Regions from separate parts of the Paenibacillus sp. Cedars genome, predicted to be linked through region 4. Evidence: predicted binding sites of a transcription regulator. Region 4 holds the regulator's gene; each other region holds the start of a gene.
The links. Region 4 encodes LexA, which represses DNA repair genes until DNA is damaged. Its sites were predicted from a motif close to CGAACATATGTTCG; they were not measured.
Positions count from the first base shown of each region.

Region 1 (4,333 bases), 2.7 Mb from region 4:
CGCATCTGGAGGTCAAAGGGGACGCGGTCTATTTTCTGCAAAATGTATTTCTGCACGATTGGAAGCTTGCCTCCGGCGAGCGCATTTCTGATTTTGGCCTGTATCCGGAGCATGAATGCACCGGAAATGAGCAAGTCCAGATCCTGAGCAGTGGACCGGATATGAACTGGAATGCCATCCAGGAGATGTGTTTTGGGGCGATTTCTGTAGCCAAAGAACGGATATGGATCACAACCCCGTATTTCATTCCCGATGAGGGGATATATGAAGCGCTTAAGACGGCTGCGGTGAGCGGCGTTGATGTACGGATCATTATTCCGGATCGTGCCGATTCCCGTCTGGTCAAGATGGCAAGCTTGTCTTACGTGGAAGAGCTGCTGGCAGCGGGAGTTACCTTCTATGAGTATGAAAAAGGCTTTATTCATGCCAAGGTATTGATCGTAGACGAGCTTCTGGGCTCGGTAGGTACGGCAAATATGGATATGCGGAGTTTCTTCTGTAATTTTGAGCTGACTGCCGTGCTGTTTGATCAGCAGCCCATAGAGCGCTTGGTATCGGACTTCAGGGAGGACCTGAGACAGAGCCGCCCTATTGATGCGGAGGCATTTCGGCAGCGGGGAAGATGGCAGAAAGCAGCGGAAATATTATGCCGCATGCTGTCGCCACTTCTATAACTGTAATATATTACATCGAATGTCATATTTAATAGAAAGCAAGTAAAAAGGAGGAAGAACTTTGAAATTTGGATGTCCAGCTTTTATTTATATGATAGAATATTTATATAAGTTCCACTTATAAATATATATTAACTTAGTTTCCATAAGTTGAACGGGGGAGATTTATGTCAAGTGATGTGAAGATTCTTGCACAAGTGAAAGCGGAGCAGCAGAAGCCGGAGAATCCCAAAGCAGGCTCAGCAACTTTGAAGATTCTCCGCCGTCTGGTGTTCTTAACTTTCGGTGCGGTATTGATGGCAATAGGGCTCGAAATATTTCTGGTGCCGAACAAGATTATTGACGGAGGAATTACCGGGGTATCCATTATGGTTTCTCATATCACAGAAATTCCGCTGGGGATATTCTTGACCTTGTTCAACCTTCCGTTTTTGTTTATAGGATATAAACAGATCGGAAAAACGTTTGCTCTATCCACGCTATACGCCGTATTGGTCATGTCCATTGGCACTTATTTCCTTCATCCAGTCGACCCGCTTACGATCGATCCGCTGCTTGCGGCCGTGTTCGGCGGCGTTCTCCTCGGTATTGGGGTTGGCTTAGTTATCCGATCCGGAGGCTCCCTGGATGGAACGGAAATCGTGGCTATCCTGATCAACAAGAAGTCACCGTTCTCTGTCGGTGAAATCGTGATGTTCATCAACGTGTTTATTCTGGGCAGTGCAGGTTTTGTTTTCGGATGGGATCATGCCATGTATTCACTCATTGCTTATTACCTGGCGTTTAAACTGATTGATATTACGATTGAAGGTATTGATCAATCCAAATCGGTTTGGATTATCAGTGACAAGCATAAGGAGATTGGTGATGCATTGACCCAGCGATTGGGACGTGGCGTTACCTATCTGGATGGAGAGGGTGCTTACTCGGGCGATAGCAAGAAGGTCATTTTTGTTGTCATTACCCGCCTGGAGGAAGCGAAGCTGAAATCCATTGTGGAAGACTGGGACTCCCAAGCCTTTGTTGCTATCGGCAACATCCATGATGTGAAGGGCGGTCGCTTTAAGAAGAAGGCAATCCATTAATATGGTACCGATATATAGGTTTCACCCGTGTTGTTTAACAGCGGGTGGAACTTTTTTTATTTAGCGAGTATGAGAATTCAGTTAACGTTTTTTTATTGACGATGTGAACTGGAGTTTTATTTGTAAATCCAGTAAGTTTCACTTATAATAGGAACATATGTTTGATAAAATTAAGGATATACCCAACCTTTATCATGGCAGTATCCGAGGGGAGGAAGAGGAATGGCTCATACGCAATACGAACGCATAACCACTAAACAAACATTAAACAGGGTGAAAGAAGAGAGGATGCCCTTCGATTGGTCCATTAATCCGTATCGTGGTTGCGGACATGGGTGCAGTTTTTGTTATGCCCGTGCTTTTCAATCGTTTATCGGCATGGGGGCAGAGGACGAATTCCAGCATCATATCTTTATGAAGGCAAATGCGGCCGAAGCACTGGAGAAGCAGCTATTGAGCGCGGCGAGGAAGTTTGATCATGATATTGAAGCGATGCGCATATCCATTGGACAGGTTACGATCGGTACGGCAACGGACCCGTATCAGCCGATCGAGGGCAAAGAGGGAATCACGCGGGAATGCTTGAAGCTGCTCGCCAAATACCGTATCTCTACCAGCATTACAACGCGCTCTCCACTCGTGCTGAGGGACATGGACATTTTGACCCGGATGGAGAATGTGTCAGTCAACATCAGTTTGAATACGCTGAACGGGGACATCATCCGGAAGCTGGAGCCTGCATCACCGCACCCAGGGGGCAGGCTTGAAGCGATGCGCGCTTTATCGGCAGCCGGCATAACGACAGGACTGTTTGTTGCACCCGTGCTGCCTTTTCTGACGGATGATGAATCAGAGTTGAAGGAGCTTTTGTCCCAGTCGAAGGAGAGGGGCATTTCTTTTGCCATGATCTCATTGCTGAGGCTGTCTCGCGATGTGAAGAAATGGTATATCGAGACGCTTAAAAACCAGTTCCCCGATGTGGTTCAGTCTTATCGCGAATTATATAGGCAAGGCGCCTATGCAGAAGAACACTACGTTCATGCTTTTAAGTCGATGGCGGCCCGACTGCTCAGCGAATATGATCTGAGCGGTCAGAGCAAGCGGGAGCCTGCTGCCATCACGGGTGCGAATGGGACGAATTCCGGCTTTTCTCAACCATTCGAAATATCGGACGAAGGGGGTCATAATCTTCATCTGCCACAGCCAGACATGGCTAGATCTCCAAAGCCGAAAAAGCTGCCCCAACCGGCTGTGCCAGTTTCCCGGGAGGAACTGATGCCGGATATTGAGCAGCTAGCCTTTCCTTTTTGACGCGTTCTTTCCTTGGGATGTCAGGTGACGGATGACATTTTCGATCGGTTGCGGAGGCAATGCTTGCAGCAGATCCCCCTTTTCTTGCAGACGCTCTACAATGTTCAGCAGGTGGAATTCTGTAGGCGAAACATCCCGATGGACCTCTTCCCAGGTCAGCGGGGTAGAGACGGTCGCAAGCTTGCGCGCCCGAGGTGTATAAGGGGCAGCAAGGGTTCTTCCGCTATAGTGCTGTAGATAATCGAAATAGATTTTATCCCCGCGATTTTTCTTAAGCCGCTCGATGGTGAACAGCTTAGGGAATTTCTCCGTCACATATTGGCCTACGAATTGACCGACTGCGCGAAGCTCATCAAAAGTTACGCCTGCCGGAATCGGGACGATGATCTGAACCCCGGTTGCGCCGGAGGTTTTTGGCACAGAGTTCAGCCCCAAGGAGTTCAGCACATTGCCAACGATTGCAGTTGCCTCCATGATCCGGGGTTCCTCTGGCAGGGTCGGATCCAGATCAATCATCCATTCGCAGGGCTGATCGCTGCCTGCCAAATGCAGCGACGGATGAAACTCAAGTGCAGCCAGATTCCCGAGCCAGAGCAGCTCGGGCAATCCATTCAGCAGCACATAATTAATGTTCTCATGCACATAGGTGTGCACAAAAGGAGGCAGCGGCTCCGGCGCATTTTTCTGATAGAACGATTCGCCTTGCACCCCATGCGGGTATCGGATGGTAGTCAGCAGCCTTCCCTGGCAATATCGAAGCAGGAAAGGCGATATCGCTGCGAGTTTTTGCAGATACATGGCCTTGGTAATGCCGACCTCCGGCCACAGCGGTTTGTCCGGATTGGTAATTTGAATCTCCTGACCTTCAATGTTCAAGGTTCCTTTGACGGTACGGGCCATGCTGCTTACACCCCCTCAATCGAGACAAGTTTGGGATGGCGCATCATGCCGTCCTGACTCCACTCGAGAAATGTAACCTGCACCGTCAGCGGCTGACTGAGCCAGGCAAGCAGTTCTTTTTTTAGGTCATTATGGAGTGCGTGCCAAGCGGCCCCAGCCTGGTGGCTTTCCGCATACTGCAGCAGCTTTTTTTTGGTCTGTTCATTAAGCCCGAGGGATGCTCTGCCGATATAGCTGCCCTCGTCATCGGCAATAACCAGGCTGGCTACGCGGCCCTCCCTCATGATGAGTCCAACAGCCGTGGCTGTCATGTTAACGGCAATTTTCTTTTTGTACCAATCCCGATGCTTCTTGCCTTCGCGA
Region 1 is NZ_CP020866.1:651,846-656,178, forward strand. It holds gene cls (cardiolipin synthase) at 1-674, shown strand, start outside; gene B9D94_RS04670 (YitT family protein) at 842-1,759, shown strand; gene B9D94_RS04675 (SPL family radical SAM protein) at 1,982-3,070, shown strand; gene ligD (non-homologous end-joining DNA ligase) at 3,053-3,970, opposite strand; gene B9D94_RS04685 (ATP-dependent DNA ligase) at 3,976-4,333, opposite strand, start outside.
Region 1: B9D94_RS04675 (SPL family radical SAM protein) is a predicted target of LexA. The motif match lies at 1,910-1,923, and genes of this name have one in related genera.

Region 2 (4,333 bases), on a different replicon from region 4:
TTAAGGGAGAATTAGCTAAGAATAACTACGATGTGAGCGCCGCACTTCAGTCCTTGGTGGGCCGATATCGTATAAAGAAAAATATGTGGATGGACATAGGCATTCTTTATTGTAACTTACTTAAGGAAGCGGGAAGGGAAGTTCCAAACAACTTCTACATCCCTTCAGACGAAAGCCTGTTTTATTCCGATGCTAAAAGTCGAGGAGCCTACTGGCGTAGCAATCATGAACTCTTTGCTAGGGCATTCGAGGCATGGATTGAAGATGAATTATCCGAGGCCGGAATGACTAATTCGTACTTAGTATATGGCACTCAGTTTGGTGGACCATACCCGACCGGTGAGGAAAGGCAGTTGATTAATGCTGCTTTCCGTAAATGGTGGGAAGTAATGCTGCAGCTTGGTATTTTCACAAGTGACCATTTTTGGCGGAATGCGCATTGATATAACACTAAATACCGGGAGGAATCGGAATGACCAGGACCTTGAAAGAAGTGGAAAGAGATATTGAGCGAAAACGAGGAATACTGAATAAAGCGGGGAAACGCTTAGGGCTTCATTCCGCTTATGTTCTGAGAAAATCACAGGAACTTGATTGTTTGATAAATGAATATACAGCAATGTCAATGGATCGTCGAAATCGAAATAAATAAAAATAACTGAAAAGAACAGGCGGATGAGATCCCGCTTGTTCTTTTCACATTTTCGTACGTCTTGGTTTTTCGAGCTATTGATGGGTCAGGTAGGCCCAGCATTATTCGTTCAATGTTCTTCTGATGTACGTGCAAATACTCGCTTGTCCCAGCAAAGAACATCCGTCCTTATGCTCCACGCTCTGTCCTATATCCCCCCTAACAAGTGCTACTTTATGCGGGTTATCCCCGAAGGCTGGTCCCAATGGTTTTTCGATTTTTCAACCGCTAATGGATCGATATTATCCCATACCAGAATGTATTTGTTCCCATCCTCATCTATTGCCAAAGCCGTGTACATTTTCCCCTCATCAGTTGGATAAGGATCCTGTGTCGTAATTAACAACTTTCCTTCCCATTCGATGACTGTGGAGTTATGAACATTTATTTCGTTGAATCTTCGCATGATAATACCCCCTTATAATTCTCTACCTTCGTAATGCGGTCTGTTTTCTTCGTTAGAGCCCAGCTGCTTTATTTAACAATATCTTAAATTGTTGTATAGCACAGCCGAACAAAATAGGAACATCATCTGAAAGTTTCCCTTTTTTTCTCATTGATAAAGGAACTGTTGTTCGCATATAATACAAACAAATGTTCCTGTTTTATCGAAGGAGGAATATGCGTTGAAATCATCCAAACGTGTGGTGATGCTTGGTGACTGCCAGTCTTTTTATGCCTCAGTTGAAAAGGCTGAACATCCTGAATATAAGGATCGGCCTTTGGTGGTCGCTGGGGATCCGGAACGTCGTTCAGGAATTGTGTTAGCAGCATGTCCTCTTGCTAAAGCAAAGGGAATTACAACAGCAGAACGACTTGGGGAAGCAGTGGCAAAATGCCCAGACCTTGTAGTGATCAAGCCGCGAATGCAGCGATACATCGACGTATCCATGCTGATAACGGACATCTACAAAAGCTATACGGACTTGGTCGAGCCTTACAGTATTGACGAGCAATTTCTTGATGTAACAGGATCAATGCATCTTTTTGCGGATACTCCAGAAGAAATGGCACGGATCATCCAGGCTCACGTTCAGGCAGTCACGGGGGTCTATACTCGGTTCGGGTTAGCCGAAACCAAAATCCTTGCCAAGACTGCCTGTGATAATTACGCTAAGAAGAACTCATCCGGCATATTCACCCTGACCAAAGAAATGCTGCCTGAAACACTTTGGACACGGCCAGTCAGTGACATGTTTATGGCTGGGAGCAGGATGACGAGACATTTCATTACTATGGGCCTCCCGACGATCGGACACGTCGCACAGACACCTCTTGGGAAGCTTAAGCAAATGATGCGGCGAAAATTCGGGAAAAACTCCGACATCCAAGCTGAAATGTATTGGCGCATCGCAAATGGTATCGACGACAGCCCGGTCCGGCCAGGGACTCACCAAGTAGCTCCTAAATCAGTCGGCCACATGATGACCTTGCCACGGGATTATGCTCATCTGGAGGAAATCAAGGTCGTGCTATTGGAACTGACGGAGCTGGTCTGCCAACGATGCAGAGCCCTCGGTTTCATGGGTCATGTTGTGTCGGTCGGTTGTATGGGGGCAGACTTTGACCGTCCTACGGGGTTTAGCAGACAAATGAAGATGGAGGATCCCTCCAATATCACCATGCAAGTATATCGCTGGGCCTGTAGGCTACTGGAAGAACATTGGGATGGGCTACCAATACGTCGTGTGGGGATCAGCCTAACGCAGCTCACTCCGGATAATGAATATCAGTTGTCGCTTTTTGATACTGGACGTGAAAGACAGATGGCGCTTGAGCGGACAACCGATGCGCTGAAACTGAAATATGGAAATTCAATCTTGATTAGGGCAGTTTCAATGACGGCAGCCGGGCAGGCGCTCGATCGATCGGCTAAGATAGGAGGACACTATAAATGACGAAATTAGACGGTAACGGATTATGGGAGTCTAGCCGGATGATGCTTCCAGAACATAAGGAAACAATCATCCGCAGGCAGCTGGAAGAGGGGAGGAAGGATAAGCCGGTACTTGATTCGCAGGAAATGGAATTGATCGAGCAAGCGCTGGCTGAGTCATTTCATACGCATCGTAAAATTAAATTGCGCTTGTTCGACGAATATGAGGACCAGGAGCTGGCCGGAACAGTCTCGGTAATTCATACATACCGACGTGAAATCAAGCTGGCGACCGGAATAGGTGCATGGGAATGGATCAAGATTGATGATATTGTTTCTGCGTACTAACAATAAGACTGCCAGGCATTACCCCGGCAGGCTCTTATTGTTTATCTATATCTTGTGTACTCACTTCGTATCCATTGTCCAAAGAAAATAAAGAATTAGACTACCACCGCCTCATTAAGCTAACGGGCAGATTACCCTAAAAGATAAGCCTTTAACAGCAGGTTTTTGTATCTGACCGATGACTATATCTTATAAACATTAAAGTAATCCCCTGGAGGTGATAAGTGCAAATATGAAAAAAGTCACCGAAATGACAATGATCTTGTACAATTAGACATGGACTCAGCAAAAAGACGTGACTAGACTGAACGTTCATAGTGATCAGGGGATTCCACTACACGTCTCATGCCTTAATAAAATCCATCTTTGTCGAATCTAAAATTTAAGATGTATATAAAGAATTTGATTATCATTATTAGTCCAAAGAAATGATCTTCTCGAATGATGTACCAAGAAGCTAAGAGCATTAGAGTCTTTAAGATTATCTGATAAGCTCCAACCACTTGGGGTGAAAAGAAAGTCCTGATTCTTATAACAACTAGAAATGAAAACAAAACTATCATCTAAAAATTTGAATCTTTCAACATTAATTGAATCTTTGTGCATTATCTCGTATATGTTAACATCATTTGTTTGAGGTATTGGATTGGAATCCGATAACATGAATAACTCAGTAATTATATCTGGTTCTTCTTTATTTATATTGATTTTATTAAGGTATTGTAATGTTTCCTCACGAATATATTGTAAAATGAGCTGCTTTATAGTGTTGTCACAATATGCGACCTTTACATCTTGAAAATGAATGGCTAATTCTTTTTTTGCAATTTCGTAATCTTCCTGGTTTGTGATAGGTATGTATACGACATTCGTTTCCCCTGAAGAAAGGGAGAGGCGCAGAAAAAACTCCGCAAGTGGTGAAATATGAATTTTATCGCTGTAGGCTGGGACTATCCTTTTTATTCTAAGCATCTCGTCACTGTGGTTATTATTCCCACCTTTTAGCAACTCTTTTTTTTCAAGAGAAGATAATTTTCTCAGCCAATGCAAATTACTCACTCCAATCTGTGTAGAAAAAAATAGTAACCTATGATCATAGGTTACTATTTTTGTTCGATTTAATTAATCCAGAAATTAGATGGATCATATCCACCAGGCATGTAGACACCATTTTCAACACAAGTAAATGATCCTGATAATCTTGCTCGATAATAACCTGGTTCACTAGTGAAGAATCCTACATTACGTATTGTTGCCATTGGGGGGGTAACGCCATATTCAAATCGATCACTGTCAACGACATTCCATTTGAAGTTTTCCCACTTTTCATAAATTACATATACTGCTGAATATTGGCCGAGGACAAGAACTTGATCCGATTACCGATTTGACACATATCCTACATATCCAATTAAAAT
Region 2 is NZ_CP020864.1:153,950-158,282, forward strand. It holds gene B9D94_RS00725 (LPD1 domain-containing protein) at 1-443, shown strand, start outside; gene B9D94_RS00730 (aspartyl-phosphate phosphatase Spo0E family protein) at 473-652, shown strand; gene B9D94_RS00735 (hypothetical protein) at 861-1,097, opposite strand; gene B9D94_RS00740 (DNA polymerase IV) at 1,318-2,589, shown strand; gene B9D94_RS00745 (YolD-like family protein) at 2,586-2,915, shown strand; gene B9D94_RS00750 (hypothetical protein) at 3,291-3,965, opposite strand.
Region 2: B9D94_RS00740 (DNA polymerase IV) is a predicted target of LexA. The motif match lies at 1,279-1,292, and genes of this name have one in related genera.

Region 3 (4,333 bases), 720 kb from region 4:
GCAGCGGAACACATCCTCATAACGCCATCTTCGCCCAATGACATCCAGAGCCGAGCGAATGAATTCAACTAACGGATGGTGCAGTTCGCTCCGCTTCTGATCCAGAAAATAAGGAATATCGTATTCCTTGAATAACGGGCCTACCAGATGCTCATAATCTCCCATATTCCGGACGAATACCGCCATCTCCCGGAATCTCGCTCCTTCCTCCTGCGCCAAGCGCAGCATCTCTCGAAGTGCCCCTTCGATTTCGGCCCGGCGATGGCTGGCAGCATGAAGAAGCAGCCCTTCTCTGCGGCCGTTCTCCTTGTCCTCATGATTCCCGTCTCCATAAGCTCCCGTCCAGCGCTTCTTCCGGTCATAACCGCGCTCAAGATGCGCCAGCACCGGGGAATCCTGAAACCTCGGCGGCACTTCAGGATGCAGCATATGGTGTTCCGCATCCATTCCCAACTCATCGGCAATTCCTTTCAGCTTTATGTACGTCACCGCGGTAGGATGAAACAAATCCAGCTCATGTGGAACAGCCCCATCCATATAAGGTTTGTCGAGTGTCAGAGCTATCGTGACGTGATTGGCATGATGGATAAGCTCCCCGAGCACCCGATACTCCTGCGGGGTAAAGCCATGGAAGCCATCGATCCAGATGTCGGCACGCTTGATGTATTCTGAGTCCGCCACGCCCTCCGCCAGTGAGGCAAGTGTGTCTTCCTCATCCGTGTACAGCCGCGATATCTCGAGTTCGAAATCACGGAATACAGTTACGATATCTTCCAGCTTTCGGCGAAGCATCGGAGAATTTCCGGAGCCCGACATCATCTGGCTCAGCTGCTCCTCCACACAGGAAGCGTCAATGCAGTATCGCTTCATTTCCGTGTAGAGCTCACTCAGCTTACCGACAAAACCGAGCTGCTCGCCTGAGGCGCCGAATAGCTGCAGTTCTTCTTTGCGCCTCCGCAAAATTTTATACATCAGCATGCGTTTTCCTTCTTCACTGATCGCCACTTTCGCTGCTCCGCCAGTCTCCTGCATGACCCGGTAGGCCAATCGGCGGAAACTGAGCACTTGCGCACGCATCATGCCCCGTATGCCTCCCGCATTCACGAGTGCGTGTTCGGCTTCATAGGACCCCTGCTCCGGAACGATCAGAATCATCGGATTCCCCCTGGGATCCCGCTCCAGTTGATCCATCATCTCTTGACGGATCAATGTGCTCTTGCCGCTGCCTGACCTTCCGATCACAAATTGAACGCTCATGCTATGCCCCCTTCCACAGTGTCTGCCAAAGGGTACTCCTTCACCAGAGAACACGATATCGTTCCGATGAAATCATACCCTTGAATCTATGATTTATTTGACCAAAAAGGATGTAAAATCCATTGTAATTGTTAGCACTCTATCAAAAAAGATGCTGATCACTAGTATAACATAAGTGCGGTTTGATGGAACATACGTTTGGATTTCATTGCCATTCCAAAATATTGTGTGCATAAGAAAAAGGACCTCCCCTCATGGTTTACCCACCACTTGGAAGATCCTTCTTATCCATACGATTCGGCAGCACTCTATAGTCTTGATTTGCTGCGCACTTCAAACACAGCGAATTTCAAATAATGCCCCTCGTCCACCCCAAGGATTTGGGGGTGATCTTTACCAGCGGCACGCCATTCCACCAATCTCAGAATTTTGCCTGCATCTTGGGCCGCATCCTGGATCGTCTCCAGAAACAAATCCGGCCGCATATGGTACGAGCAGCTAGCCGTAACCAAATAACCGCCCTCGTTCACCAGTTTCATGCCATGCAAATTGATGTCCTTGTATCCGCGGCAAGCCCCTTTGACGGCTGACTTGGTTTTGGCAAATGCCGGTGGATCCAGAATTACCACATCCCAGGAACGGCCGCCTCCTGCTGTCAGGGGTTTGGAGGTGTCTACCTTCTGATCCCCTTTGGCCCGCTGTTCACGTTCATCCAGTCCTTTTACCTGGTTCCGCAAATATTGGAAGGCATCATCCACGACGAACTCCACCCGATCCTGAAATCCGTTCAGTTCGACATTCTCTCTGGCACTGTCTATTGCATGCTCCGAAATATCGAGGCAGGTAACTTTCTTGGCGCCATATTGGCAAGCATGCAGGGTGAAGCTGCCCGTATGGGAAAAGCATTCAAGCACCGTGGCTCCGTCCCAATATGGAAAAGTAACTTCTTTTCCACTCTTGTTCACAGGCACCTTCTTCAGCTCACCACCCGATTCCACTGCTTGAAGCGCAATTCCGCTGCGGCTTCCCCAGCCGGTCATTAACGGTTTAATGGAAGCCCGATTCTCACGCTGGTCAAAGAAATATCCCGTCTTCTGTCCCTCTTCGATATCAACCTTAATCTTGAGGCCGTTCTCCGTCACGGTTACGTGGCGCGGACACTCTCCGTAGAGGACCCCTTTGCGCAGCTCAAGTCCCTCCAGCTCACGAACGGATACGTCGCTCCGCTCATAGATCCCTTTTGGCTGCATAACCTCAACCAGCGCACTCACAATCTCTTCACGGCAGCGATCCATACCCAGCGTCAGCAGCTGCACAACCAGCACGTCAGCGAAACGGTCTACAATCAAACCGGGTAAAAAATCGGCTTCTCCGTATACCAGCCGGTAGGCGTTCTCTTCCCCGATAAACCGTTCCCGGTGCTTCAGGCACTCCTGAAAACGGGCGGCAAAAAAAGTCCGATTCATCAACTCAACCGGCTCGTAGGAAACGGTGCGTACCGTGATTTGAGACTGCGGATTGTAATAACCCGAGGCAAGAAACCGCCCTTGGTGGTTTAACACAGAAACCAGATCCCCCGGTTTCGGCTCTCCCTCAACTGAGGCAATCTCGCTTTTATAAACCCAGGGATGCCCCTGCTCCAATCTCTTTTTTCGACTGCGCTCCAAAATAACCGATGGCACTGTATGTTCACTCCTTAAGTTATCCCCTGCGCCATATCTATAGGCATGCATGTCCGCCAGGGGTCATATACGTAATAAGAAAAGCGTCTACCGACGTGTTTTTTGCGTAAGACAGACAGCGTGTAAAGGATGTTTTTCTTGCGATTATCCAATTCGCTCAGCTTCGGTGAACTGTTATAAATTCCATAATCTTAAGAAAAGCACCGATGGAGGTCTTACCGAAGAGATCCGGTCAAGTCCTTCCGCCGCGGCCGACGTTATTATCTCACACTTTATTCCTCAGAAAAGGAGAACATCATGCTATCCTCACTCTGGTTTCCCATCTGTTATGGTCTTGTTCTGTTCCTGTTCGGTATGAAGGTCATGGAGGTTGCCCTCCAGCGCTGGGCCGGTCCCCTGTTGCATAAGTGGCTCCACCAAGCGACATCCACACCCATCAAGGGCATGATCGCCAGCACTGCGGTAACAGCACTGCTCCAGAGCAGCACCGCTGTAACCGTACTAGCGATAGGATTCGCGAATGCCGGCCTGTTGAGTTTTGCCGGAACCCTGGGCATCATTCTAGGCACCAACATCGGCACAACGGTTACCACGGAGCTCATCAGTCTTCAAATCGGACAGGTAGCCATGCCCCTCCTTGTCCTCTCCCTGATGTTATGGATTGGAGCTGTACTCGTCAGCGAACACGTACCTTCCAGCTATGACAAATTAAAAGAGAAGCTGATCCGCAGTCAGTTTCTCTGCTTGGCGGTTGCCGGATTCTCGCTTGTGCTGCTCGCCATTCAATTCATGCAATCCATCGGCCCCACCCTTCAAAGCCTTGGCGTGTTCCAATGGTTTCTCGACCATGCTTCGCGAAGCGTCCTCTGGGGCATTGCCGCCGGAACGCTGCTGACCGCGCTCATGCACAGCAGCGCTGCAGTCATCGCCATGGCAATGGGCCTTGCAGCAAGCGGAGCACTGCCTCCCGAGATTGGCGTCGCCATCGTGCTGGGCTCTAATGTGGGGACCTGCGTGACAGCTTTAATAGCTGCGCTTGGCAGCACCCGGGCCGGACGATTTGTGGCTTGGTCCCACATGGGTCTCAATATCGGCGGGGTTCTTCTCTTTACGCCCTTGATTGCAGGTTTAACGATGGTATCGGGCTGGTTTGCCGCAGACCCGGCTGGTCAGATCGCCCATGCACAAACCTTGTTTAATGTCGTTTGCTCTCTTATCGCGCTTCCGCTGTGCTATCTGCCATTCTGGAACAAACGGGCTCAGACCTAAATCTGAATATCTTCGTCTACAGGAATGCTGATATCAAGCAGCGTAAGCGCTTTGCGCAGGATAACATCATTATTGTTGTAACCGTTACTGCGCTGCTTCCTCCATGCGGTAAGAGGCTCAAACCA
Region 3 is NZ_CP020866.1:4,110,758-4,115,090, forward strand. It holds gene addB (helicase-exonuclease AddAB subunit AddB) at 1-1,257, opposite strand, end outside; gene B9D94_RS20740 (class I SAM-dependent rRNA methyltransferase) at 1,566-2,939, opposite strand; gene B9D94_RS20745 (Na/Pi cotransporter family protein) at 3,237-4,208, shown strand; gene B9D94_RS20750 (NUDIX hydrolase) at 4,205-4,333, opposite strand, start outside.
Region 3: addB (helicase-exonuclease AddAB subunit AddB) is a predicted target of LexA. The motif match lies at 1,445-1,458, and genes of this name have one in related genera.

Region 4 (4,333 bases):
AACACATCACTCTTATCGGAGATGGTGGAGCCTTGGTACGAGGACAGCCCTTGCTTCTTACGCTGCTTGTTGAGTTGTGACATATTCTTGTTGACTTTTCTTTCCCATGATCGTGACATATGGTTCCCCCTGGACTCAATTTCAATATGATTTAAACCATATAAATTTGGGAAACCGTGTTCAATTCTCTACAAATGAACCGGCATCCCAAATGTTATAATTCTATCCTTCTATCTGCCCATTAATCCTCTGATCAGATCATGAGACAGTTTTCATAGACTACTGCTTTAATCGCGGGCCGCCTTTTTCTTCATTTTCATCTACCCATTCAATCGATTCAAGCTGTTGTCTAAAGTTACTACGAATATTGTTAAGGTATATTTCCCGAAGCTCAGCCCGTTCCTTCTGCTCTTCTTCGGTCAACCCTTCACTCTTCTGTTTTCTTGCTAATACATTAATGCGTTCCACCAAAGTATCAATATCCATGCCTTCTCCTCCAATTCCAATATCATTTATAACTTAAACATGTGAAAAAGAGCTTGTCAAGGAAACCGCACCCTTGCAAACTCTCATTAAGAATAAATATGAATGTATGATCAGTATGAATGGGTTCTCCCCATCATTAACAATAGAGTATTAGTAATTAGAAATACACAATATGCGTTAGAATGGATTGCTCATTACATTACCACACCGGTAATGATAACACCTCTCCTGCCTGTATGTCAGGACCTTTCAAACCGTTCGTTCTTCTAATACTATCAATATATACGCGCGTATCCATATCAGCTGGTTTATGAAGGGAAGCGATACGCCATAAACTATCGCCGGATTGAACAATGACCAACTTCTCACCTGTCGGCTTCTCCATTCCCCCGGCAAAAACGGAATAGGCCCCCGTCCAAAAGGATGCAACAATCAGCAGAATAAATAGAAGTTTAATTAAGGGGATGGAAGTCATTCTGGTTTTCAATTGATAGACCCAAGTCACCGAAGACTTCTCCGTTCGCACAGGAACGTTCTCATAAATACTACGGTATGTACTGTATTTCAACATGGAATCATCATCTCCCAAACAAGTGTTCTCTTATGAATTCATAATAACACGAACACTTGTTTGATACAATACCCAAAAGAACATTTGTTCTATCTTTTTTTAGAACTTATGTTTGTACGAACGGAAGTTCTATGTTATAATTTTCCCAAACGTTACTAAATGGGGTTGATACGGCATGTCGAAAATATCCAGCCGCCAGCTGGCGATCTTAGAGTTTATCCGCAACGAAGTTCGTAGCAAGGGTTACCCGCCTTCTGTCCGGGAAATCGGCGAGGCTGTAGGACTAGCTTCCAGTTCAACGGTCCATGGGCATCTAGACCGATTGGAGAAGAAAGGCCTGATCCGCCGTGACCCTACGAAGCCAAGAGCGATCGAACTGCTTGGCCAAGAAGAATCCGATAGCGCTAATCTGTTTACCCACACCATTGCCAGAGTGCCTGTTGTCGGTAAAGTCACTGCAGGCGTACCTATTACCGCCATGGAGAACATCGAGGATTACTTCCCTCTCCCTCAGCATTATGTAGGCGACGATAAGGTATTCATGTTATCTGTTGTTGGTGACAGCATGATTGAAGCTGGCATACATAGCGGTGACTATGTCATTGTTCGCCAGCAGCAAACTGCAGACAATGGGGACATTGTAGTAGCGATGACAGAGGAAGACGAAGCAACCGTAAAGACCTTCTACAAAGAGAAGGACCACGTTCGCTTGCAGCCGGAGAATCCTACTTACGAGCCCCTGCGCCTGAATCATGTAACCATTCTCGGCAAAGTCATCGGTCTCTTTAGGGATGTACACTAACTTCATATATCAATGAACAAGAGGTTACCTTCCTTAGTTGGATGGTAACCTCTTGTGCTACGTTATTTAATCCTTAAGATTTCCGGTCCTTGCGCAAGACCATCACCATGGCATTTTGCCTAAGATCTAATTGATACATTCTCTCAGCCATATTATCTTCAGGCGAACCTTCCCCGCCTGGACCCTCCGTGGACTTCAGAACAAGCTTATTATCTTTCACCGTAGGTGTAGTGCCCGGTCTGTAATAGGACGTGCTGGCTCTAGAAAACTCCTCCTCAAATTGCAGCTGCACCGCCTTACCACTCCCATGCTCCACCGCAAATGCATAGATTTGTATTCCGTGACAGTCCTTATATTGCGGGGCGAGTATGAACACATCCGCTTCCTGAAAAGGCAATCGAATCATCTGAAGAGCAGCGGAAGTTGGTTGTATGAAGGTGAGATCCTCAAGGACAACCACATCCTCCGAAGTCCCCTCTGCCGCGTACTTCACTTTGTAATCCCCTTTAAACGACAGATCCGTTTCGAGTCCGAAACAGCTGGGAGCTCCTAATTCCGTTATCTCTTCCTTATCGATGGCAACTACCTGTAACGTTCCTTCATCCGTTGTACCTTCTGCGCGAATCGTCTCCGTCACAGATGGGGATGGTCCCCCCCCTGCCGTATGCTGTTGTACCGTACGTTCCCCCCAAGGAAACTGAATCAATAGCAGTAGAGTGACAAACAATAGCACGCCAGTCATACCAACACGTAAATATGGACGACGCTTTGATCTATGGCTACCTTGGGTCAATGACACCTGTACCTTATTTTTCATCTCGGCGGTAAATGGTTCATTTTGAAAAGGACCTTGTTGCGCTCGCTCGTACCAATCAGGCTTTTCCTCATTCATAACCAGAATTCTCCTTTAACATGTTCTGCACTTTTTTTCTCGCCCGATACAGCCTGGATTTAACCGTACCAGTCGCTACGTTTAGAAGCTCCGCTATCTGAGTGATCGGCATTTCGTAGTAAAGATCTAGAACCAGCACCTCCCTGAACTTTCTTGGCAGACTCATAATCATCCTCCATATCTCATCCGTATACTGACTTTCCATATATTCCGCTTCAGCTGACCGGCTCTGGTCATCCAGACGCGGCTTGTCCTGCAAGGTCACTTTCCGCAAGAAAAAAGCCTGTTTGTGCCGGAACGCCGTATGTCTTGTAATTGTAAGCAGCCATGTCTTTAACGTCGACTGCCCACGAAACGTATGTATTCCATAATAGGCCTTAATAAAAACCTCTTGGGCAATGTCATCAGCAAGAGCATGTTGCTTGGTCAAAAAATAGGCGTAATTCCATATATCATTTCCATACTGGTTCATCATTTCATTCAAGGTTTGTGTATCCATCTTCGACATTTGTGTTACGTATTCAAGCTCCAACCGATTCACCTCATCTAATTAGAGTCATTGAAGCGAGTAAAAGTTCCCTAATTTTGATAAATAAAAAAGGCATCTTCCCCCACATGGAGTAGATCCCCTTCATTCCCGGTTAATGTTATCTGGTTTCTAAAGATTATGTTACTCAGTCGTTAAAGGAGCCTGGTCCCAATCCAATTTAAATTCAGAACCAAATCTTCTTACGGATTCTATATCAGCAGTAAGATTAAAATCCTGCTCAGATCCGTAAAAACCCAATTGATAACTTCCTGCCGTATCTGTTTCTTTCCAATCCAATTGATATAAATGTTTTTCAAAAGACATAAATAAACCATTAAGACTAAATGAATTAAGCCTATCAAGAGGAAATTCTGTCTTAACTCTAATATAATTTCGAATCGTCAGGTTGGTCCAACCAAAATTCAAATCATAAATTAAATGATCCGCTTTAAAAAACTTGAAATGGATCTGGCATCCTTCATTCTCACCAGGTATTCGTGATATAAAACGGTATTCAACCCGAGTTCCCTCTTCATGGAGGTCCCTAAGTACGGCCATTTATAATCTCCTCTACGGTTATTCCTTTGATTTCGGGTAATGTTATTGTAATCAAGCGTAGTTGGAATGACAAGTCGGCGCTGCCACACCTACACCGACTTAAACAAAAAAATCCCCACTGCGATATAGCAGCGGGGATTCCTCTATTAATACATCGTAATGTACTGATCGCGTTCCCATTGGTGAACTTGTGTTCTATACATGTCCCATTCGATTTCCTTCAGCTCATAGAAATGCGCCAGCGCATGATCGCCGAGTGCGTCGGAAATAACTTCGCTGCGAATCAATTCGTTGAGCGCTTCCTTCAGGTTTGCCGGCAAGCTTGGGATACCTTCCTCGATGCGCTCTTCTTCCGTCATCACATAGATGTTACGGTCGATTGGAGCCGGGAGGGACAATTCGCGTTTAACGCCATCCAAACCTGCTTTTAGCATTACAGCAAGAGCGAGGTATGGGTTAGCTGCTGGATCCGGGTTACGCACTTCGATACGTGTG
Region 4 is NZ_CP020866.1:3,395,649-3,399,981, forward strand. It holds gene B9D94_RS17150 (hypothetical protein) at 1-119, opposite strand, end outside; gene B9D94_RS17155 (DUF896 domain-containing protein) at 280-486, opposite strand; gene B9D94_RS17160 (LysM peptidoglycan-binding domain-containing protein) at 686-1,057, opposite strand; gene lexA (transcriptional repressor LexA) at 1,233-1,859, shown strand; gene B9D94_RS17170 (hypothetical protein) at 1,933-2,751, opposite strand; gene B9D94_RS17175 (RNA polymerase sigma factor) at 2,744-3,283, opposite strand; gene B9D94_RS17180 (hypothetical protein) at 3,422-3,838, opposite strand; gene glnA (type I glutamate--ammonia ligase) at 3,985-4,333, opposite strand, start outside.